One region of the Shewanella oneidensis MR-1 genome, then DNA from elsewhere that is predicted to be linked to it. Evidence: predicted binding sites of a transcription regulator. Region 1 holds the regulator's gene; the other holds the start of a gene.
What was found. The regulator MetJ, encoded in region 1, represses methionine synthesis genes. The targets are predictions, from matches to a motif close to TAGACGTCTAGACGTCTA.
Positions count from the first base shown of each region.

Region 2: a site for MetJ is predicted at 1,830-1,847, ahead of metH (methionine synthase). Genes of this name have one in related genera too.

Region 1 covers NC_004347.2:4,211,418-4,214,844, forward strand. The annotation lists gene metB (cystathionine gamma-synthase) at 1-997, opposite strand, end outside; gene metJ (met regulon transcriptional regulator MetJ) at 1,219-1,533, shown strand; gene SO_RS18850 (sulfite exporter TauE/SafE family protein) at 1,630-2,373, shown strand; gene nrfD (NrfD/PsrC family molybdoenzyme membrane anchor subunit) at 2,525-3,427, opposite strand, start outside.
Region 2 covers NC_004347.2:1,069,060-1,072,486, reverse strand. The annotation lists gene SO_RS04810 (ABC transporter ATP-binding protein) at 1-466, opposite strand, end outside; cobalamin riboswitch at 594-816, opposite strand; gene SO_RS04805 (histidine phosphatase family protein) at 983-1,732, opposite strand; gene metH (methionine synthase) at 1,950-3,427, shown strand, end outside.

The DNA.
Region 1 (3,427 bases):
AACTCTCAACGCCACCTAAACTCTCGGCAACGCTAAATAAACTTAACGCATCTAAAAAGGCGACCACTTCAGCCTCACCGCCCTTAAGCTCAAAACTCAGCATAGCGCCAAAGCCTTTTTGTTGCTTGGCGGCAATGGCATGGCCAGGATGATCCGCAAGACCTGGGTAATACACTTTACTGACCACAGGGCTGTTACTCAGTAACTCCACAATACGCTGAGCATTGCGTTGGTGCTCGCGAATGCGCACGGCCAAAGTACGCAGGCCACGCAGGGTTTGATAACTATCAAACGCGCTACCGGTTAAGCCTAAGGTATTTGACCACCAATGTAAGGTCTCACCAATTTGGGGGTCTTTGGCGATCACCGCGCCGCCCACCACATCGCTATGGCCATTAATGTATTTCGTGGTGGAGTGGATAACGATATCGGCGCCGAGCAATAGCGGTTGCTGCAAAATCGGCGACAGGAAAGTGTTGTCCACTACCACTAACGCGCCCACACCATGGCTCGCCTTCGCGATAGCCTCAATATCGACGACTCGCAGCAAAGGGTTAGAGGGGGTTTCAATCCACACCATTTTAGGCTGCTGGGCGATGGCTTGCGCAAGCGCTTGGTTGTCGGTTTGATCCACCACCAGCAATTTAAATTGGCCTTTTTTCGCCAAGTTAGTGAATAAACGGTAAGAGCCACCGTAACAATCATGGGGCACCACCAGTAAATCATCGGGGCCCAGTAAAGTGGTCACTAAGGTAATGGCTGCCATACCAGTACAAGTCACCACACCCGTTGCGCCCTTTTCCAACTTGGCTAAGGCATCGCCTAAAATACTGCGAGTCGGATTGCCGGAGCGACTGTAGTCAAATTCGCGCGGATTTTTATGACCATCGAAAGCGTAATTCGTCGACAGGTAAATTGGCGGCACCACGGCGCCATATTGAGTATCGCTTTCGATACCCTGACGCACTGCCAATGTGGCTAATTGACGCTCAGTCACTAATTTTCCTTCGGTCATCGGAATTCCTAAGTTCGCAAAGAGATGTCTGGACGTCTAAATGTACCTAAGCCCAGTGGTATCGTCAATAGGCGTTAAGACGTTTAGACGTCTAAACATAAAGAAATCTGTTTGCAATCGCTCAGAAATAGTAGCAATAATTTGACTGTAGTCTGTAAGGGTTTAAAATCTGCCCCGAATTTAGCGTTATAACAGGTGAGTCAATGACTGAATGGAATGGGGAATACATCAGCCCCTATGCTGAACATGGCAAGAAGAATGAACAAGTAAAGAAAATTACTGTGTCTATTCCGCTCAAAGTGCTAAAAGTCCTCACGGATGAACGTACGCGTCGTCAGGTCAACAACCTGCGCCATGCGACCAATAGCGAACTGTTGTGCGAAGCATTTTTGCATGCCTACACCGGCCAGCCTCTGCCTGATGATGCCGATCTGTCGAAAGAGTGCCCAGACAGCATCCCCGCCGAAGCGAAGCGGTTGATGGACGAAATGGGGATCGAGTGGGAAGACATGGAATAACGCTTAAGCGTCCATAACCCTGCCGTAACTAATTATTAGGGATCGTTAATGCCATCCGGCAAAGTAACGATCCCTATTTTGTTTTGATGGAATCCTATGTTCTCCTTGATCGATCCACAAACGCTTGCCATCGCGTCTGTGATTGTGTTTTTAGGTGCCCTCACCCAGAGCCTGATTGGGTTTGGCTTAGCCGTGGTCGCCAGTCCGCTGCTGTATATCGTCGATCCCCAATTAGTACCCGCCCCCGTGATTGTGATGGGATTTTCCATCGCGCTACTCACCCTATTGCGTGAACGCGGCCATTTAGAATTCAATGGCTTGCAATACGCGCTCCTAGGTCGGGTGCCCGGTGGCTTTATCGGTGCCAGCTTATTACTGTTTGCGCCGCAGCCAGTTCTCGGTCTGGCGATTGCCGCGATTGTGACGGTTGCCGTGGTGCTCAGTTTGTACAAATTTAGCTTACCAGTGAACAAAACCACGCTCTTTGGGGCTGGCGTTATCTCGGGGATCTTTGGCAATATTGCCGCCATTGGTGGCCCACCGATGGCGATTTTATTGGCGGGTAAGGATGCTTCGCAGTTTCGCGCGGCGCTATCGGCCTTCTTTATCTTTAGTTCAGCCATTGCCTTGACGATTCTTGGCATAACGGGCCTACTTGAAATCAAGCACTTCTGGCTGTCGTTAATGCTATTGCCCTCGGTATTGTTAGGCTATCTCGTGGCGGGTAAACTGGTGGGCAGTGTTGATAAACATAAAACTAAAATGGCGACCTTAGCCCTCTGCGCTATCAGCGCCTTAGTGCTCACGGTCAAATCTGTGATTGAGTTATTACCGCAATAATCCCCTGCAAATAGCTGCCATAAAAAAGCACCGTTTAACGGTGCTTTTTGTTGGTGTGGATGCAAGTTTTCATCCATTCGAGCATCACTTAATCGCATTTAAGTGATGCTTATTGCTCTAGCATCAATACGTTAGTTCTAGCATCAATACGTTAGTTTAAGTAGCTTTGGCCCGCATACACAATAAAGTGTCTCAGCGCGAGCACGCCGGTTAAGCTGGCACAGGCCACCATAATCATTGCGCCCTTAGTATGGCGAGTCGCGGCGGGAAGCAGCATAAACAGCAATGGCACACCAAAGCCAATCCCCACGACACCAATCCAGAATACGCTTGCCCACACGCCAGAGGTGAGTGATGCTAGCGCCGCAGCCGCCGCACCGCCCTTAAAGTACAAGGCGCAGAACAACATAAACAGGAACATGATTTCGATTGCCATCACTGGTAGCTCTAAGCCATGCATTTTGGCTAACGTCTTGTCGTGACTATCGGTTTTGAACATCACCAGTGCCAGCACCGCATTGGCCGCCGCACCCGCTGATAAACCAGATACCAAGAACAGTGCTGGCAATACCGCAGTGTTTAGCATCGGATAGGCATTCATGGCCGAGATTAAGAAGCCAGTGTAAGCGCCCACACCAATGGCGAGGACAAACAACAGCACTTCAATCAGCTTTCTAAAGGGCATAAGCAGCTTAGCGATAGGCACTAAGAAACCTAAGCCCCACTTTGGCAAATCGTCACGCAGTACTAAAATCGCGTAGGCAAATGCCAAGGGTGAGTAAGCCAGCAGCGCTAATACCCCAATCGCCATCACTGACTGGAAGTTGTAGTTAATTAAAATCAACCAGAAGTGGAAAGGCTTAGTTAAATCAAACACTAAACAAGCCAAGCCTAAGCTGATGGCCACAGGGCCAATAATTGCCGCGGCCTTGAGGATATTGCTCTCAACTTGCGTTTGTTCTTGATTGAACCAACGCAAACCGATACCAATCAGCAAACTTCCGGCGGATAAACCCGCCATAAACAGATACACGGCGATGACCCAGTGCCAAGT
Region 2 (3,427 bases), 1.8 Mb from region 1:
CAACCTTCTCAAGCGCTTTAATAATTTTGTCGCTATCACCGCTGGAATGGCTATCAAACATTCCTTTATGGGGCGTGAGTCCCATGGCAACCAGTTGCTCTGTGGTCATATCAAAATAGTGCGGCGTATCCTGCTGCACTACGGCCACTTTACAGGCAAATGCCTTGGGCGAAAGCTGACTAATATCCTGCGAAAACAAGCTGATCTGCCCCTGAGTCGGGCGAATAAAACGATATAGACAACGCAGTAAACTGGATTTACCCGCCCCGTTAGGGCCGATTAATCCCAGCATTTCACCGCGCTGCAGGGCAAAGTTAACCCCAGAGAGAATGGTTTTGCCTTCGATGGTCCAACTCAATTGGCTGACATTGAGTGCCACATCTTGGCTGACATTGAGTCCCACATGAGTTCGCGCCGCCGAAGGTTGCGCAACTGTTGATGTAACTGTTGATGTGGAAGGCTGCATTAAAAGCCACTCCCACAGGCATATTTTGTGTTGCCAAAACCCTGCTGCGCCATGGGCCACAGGGCGAGACGTATCAATATCATCTTCTGCTCCCTCGAGTCACCCGCTCGAGAACTAAGGCTGCACGCAGCGAAAACAGCAATAGGCAGGTCTCCTGACTTGTAGAAAAGAAGGTGCTAGGCTTTAGAATCTAGAATCTAGAATCTAGAATCTAGAATCTAGAATCTAGGCGCTTCTTTTAACTACTCACAGTTGCGGGTACAGTTCGGGCTGGCTGACGGGCAGCGCCCCGATTCCCTATTATATTTGGGTTGATCCGGCGTTTATGACCTTAATGCAATAGCATAGGTTAGCGCGAAATTCCCAACACCTATTTCTGCGACATTTAAGCTTAGCGAACAAAATGCGCTATCTCACTCAAACATCAAGGAAAAGCATTATCCTATATCTGGCTCATTAGGCAATGCCGTTTAAATCAGAAAATGTTCAACATCGCATTTGATGCTGATGCAAACCTCACTCACCATGGCCCGATGGCCAGTCTAAGCGCCAGTATCGAGTCCCTTGGTTATCTTCAAGTACATTGATAGTCACCAGCGCCGCCACGGGCAGGGTGAGCTGACTATAAAAACCCACGGCTTTCACCGCCCCCAACGCCCTCGCCATTAAATGACGGATCACCCCACCGTGGGTCACCACCCAAATATTGGCCGCAGTATCAGCTGCAGCATCGGCGGGTTTATCACCAAGGGGAAGGCACGCAAATGCTTGCTCGAGAATGGCCGCAATTGCGCGATCAACTCGGGCCTCAAAATCGGCCATCGTTTCACCCTTGGGCGGCGCTACAGCCCAAGGATCTTGCCAATAGGCCGCCATGCGCTCGCCATCCTGTTGATATAACTCATCGAGCAAGCGACCATCCCAATCGCCAAAATCCATTTCTTGTAGATCCTCCAGCAGGCTGACCTCAAGCGGCGAAGATGTTGGCGCAGCAAAGTTGTTTGAACTGATGCAGTTTGAACTGGCACTGGCGAAGCTTGAACTGACGGACGCGCTAGCATGCTTAGTCGCCAACACCTTGGCAAATTCAGCACAGCGCCTCGAGGTGGAGCTATAAATACCGTGGCACTCACAGACCTGCAAAGCGACTGCCGCCGACATCTGCCGCCAGCCCTTGGCACTTAAAGGCACATCAACGCGGCCACGTAAAATCGCCCCGCCCTCGCATTCCCCATGGCGCAACAGTAATAAGCGAACTTGTTTCATATATGCCTTTTAAAAATCTTAGGACCTAGACTCTAGATTCTAGATTCTCGCTCCTAATGACTTTCACCTTGCCCTGACAATCCGATGTCGCGTATTATGGACGTCTATACGTATAAATGTCCAAAACAAAACGAACGACATTCAATAATAAAATGCAATTTGCCGCAAAATTGCATACTTTTGGACTCAACTTAGCTGTAGTAAAGGTAATCATTTTATGGCGATATCACCCAATCGAGCGAGCCACACACTGGCAGACATTCGTAACCAGCTGTCGACGCGCATTCTGATCTTAGACGGTGCCATGGGCACGATGATCCAAGGCTACAAGCTGGAAGAAGCCGATTATCGCGGCGAGCGTTTCAAGGATTGGCATACCGATGTAAAGGGTAATAACGACCTGTTAGTCCTGACTCAGCCACATATTATCAAACAAATTCACACCGACTACTTATTAGCCGGTGCCGATATTATTGAAACCAATACCTTTAACGCCACCACTATCGCCATGGCCGATTATGACATGCAGTCATTGTCCGCCGAAATTAACCGCGAAGGCGCGCGCCTTGCGCGTGAGGCCTGTGATGCAATCGAACAGGCCACAGGCAAGCCACGTTACGTCGCTGGTGTGTTAGGGCCCACTAACCGTACCTGCTCTATCAGCCCCGATGTGAACGACCCTGGCTTTCGTAATATCCACTTCGATGAGTTAGTGACCGCTTACTGCGAATCGACCCGCGCGCTGATTGAGGGCGGTGCCGATATCATTATGGTCGAGACCATTTTCGATACCTTAAACGCCAAGGCAGCGCTATTTGCCATCGAAACCGTATTCGATGAACTGTTTGGCGCTAACTCGCCTGCGCGTTTGCCAGTGATGATCTCCGGCACCATTACCGATGCCTCGGGCCGTACCCTGACCGGACAAACCACCGAAGCCTTTTATAACTCCCTTCGCCATATCAAGCCGTTATCTATCGGCCTTAACTGCGCCCTTGGGCCAAAAGAGCTGCGTCCCTACGTTGAAGAACTGTCACGCATCGCCGAATGTTATGTGTCGGCGCACCCTAACGCAGGTTTACCAAACGAGTTTGGCGGTTACGATGAAACCCCAGAGGACATGGCCAAGGTTATCCAAGAATGGGCCCGTGAAGGCATGCTCAACATTATCGGCGGCTGCTGTGGTAGCACGCCCGAGCATATTAAGGTCATTCGTGAAGCCGTGGAGCAGTTTGCACCGCGCGTATTACCCGAGATCCCTGTCGCCTGTCGCCTCGCGGGTTTGGAACCGCTCACTATCGACGCCCAAACCCTGTTTGTGAACGTGGGCGAGCGCACTAACGTTACTGGCTCGGCCAAATTTTTAAAGCTGATTAAAGAAGGCAAGTTCGAGCAAGCGCTCGACGTCGCCCGTGAACAGGTAGAAAGCGGCGCGCAGATCATCGACATCAACATGGACGAAGGCATGCTTGATGGCGTGGAGATCATGCACAAGTTTTTAAACTTGATCGCCTCTGAGCCAGATATCAGCCGCGTGCCGATTATGATCGACTCCTCGAAGTGGGAAGTGATTGAAGCGGGCCTCAAATGTATTCAAGGCAAAGGCATTGTTAACTCAATCTCCTTGAAGGAAGGCGAAGAGAAGTTTATCGAGCAAGCGACCCTCGTTAAACGCTATGGCGCAGCAGCCATTAT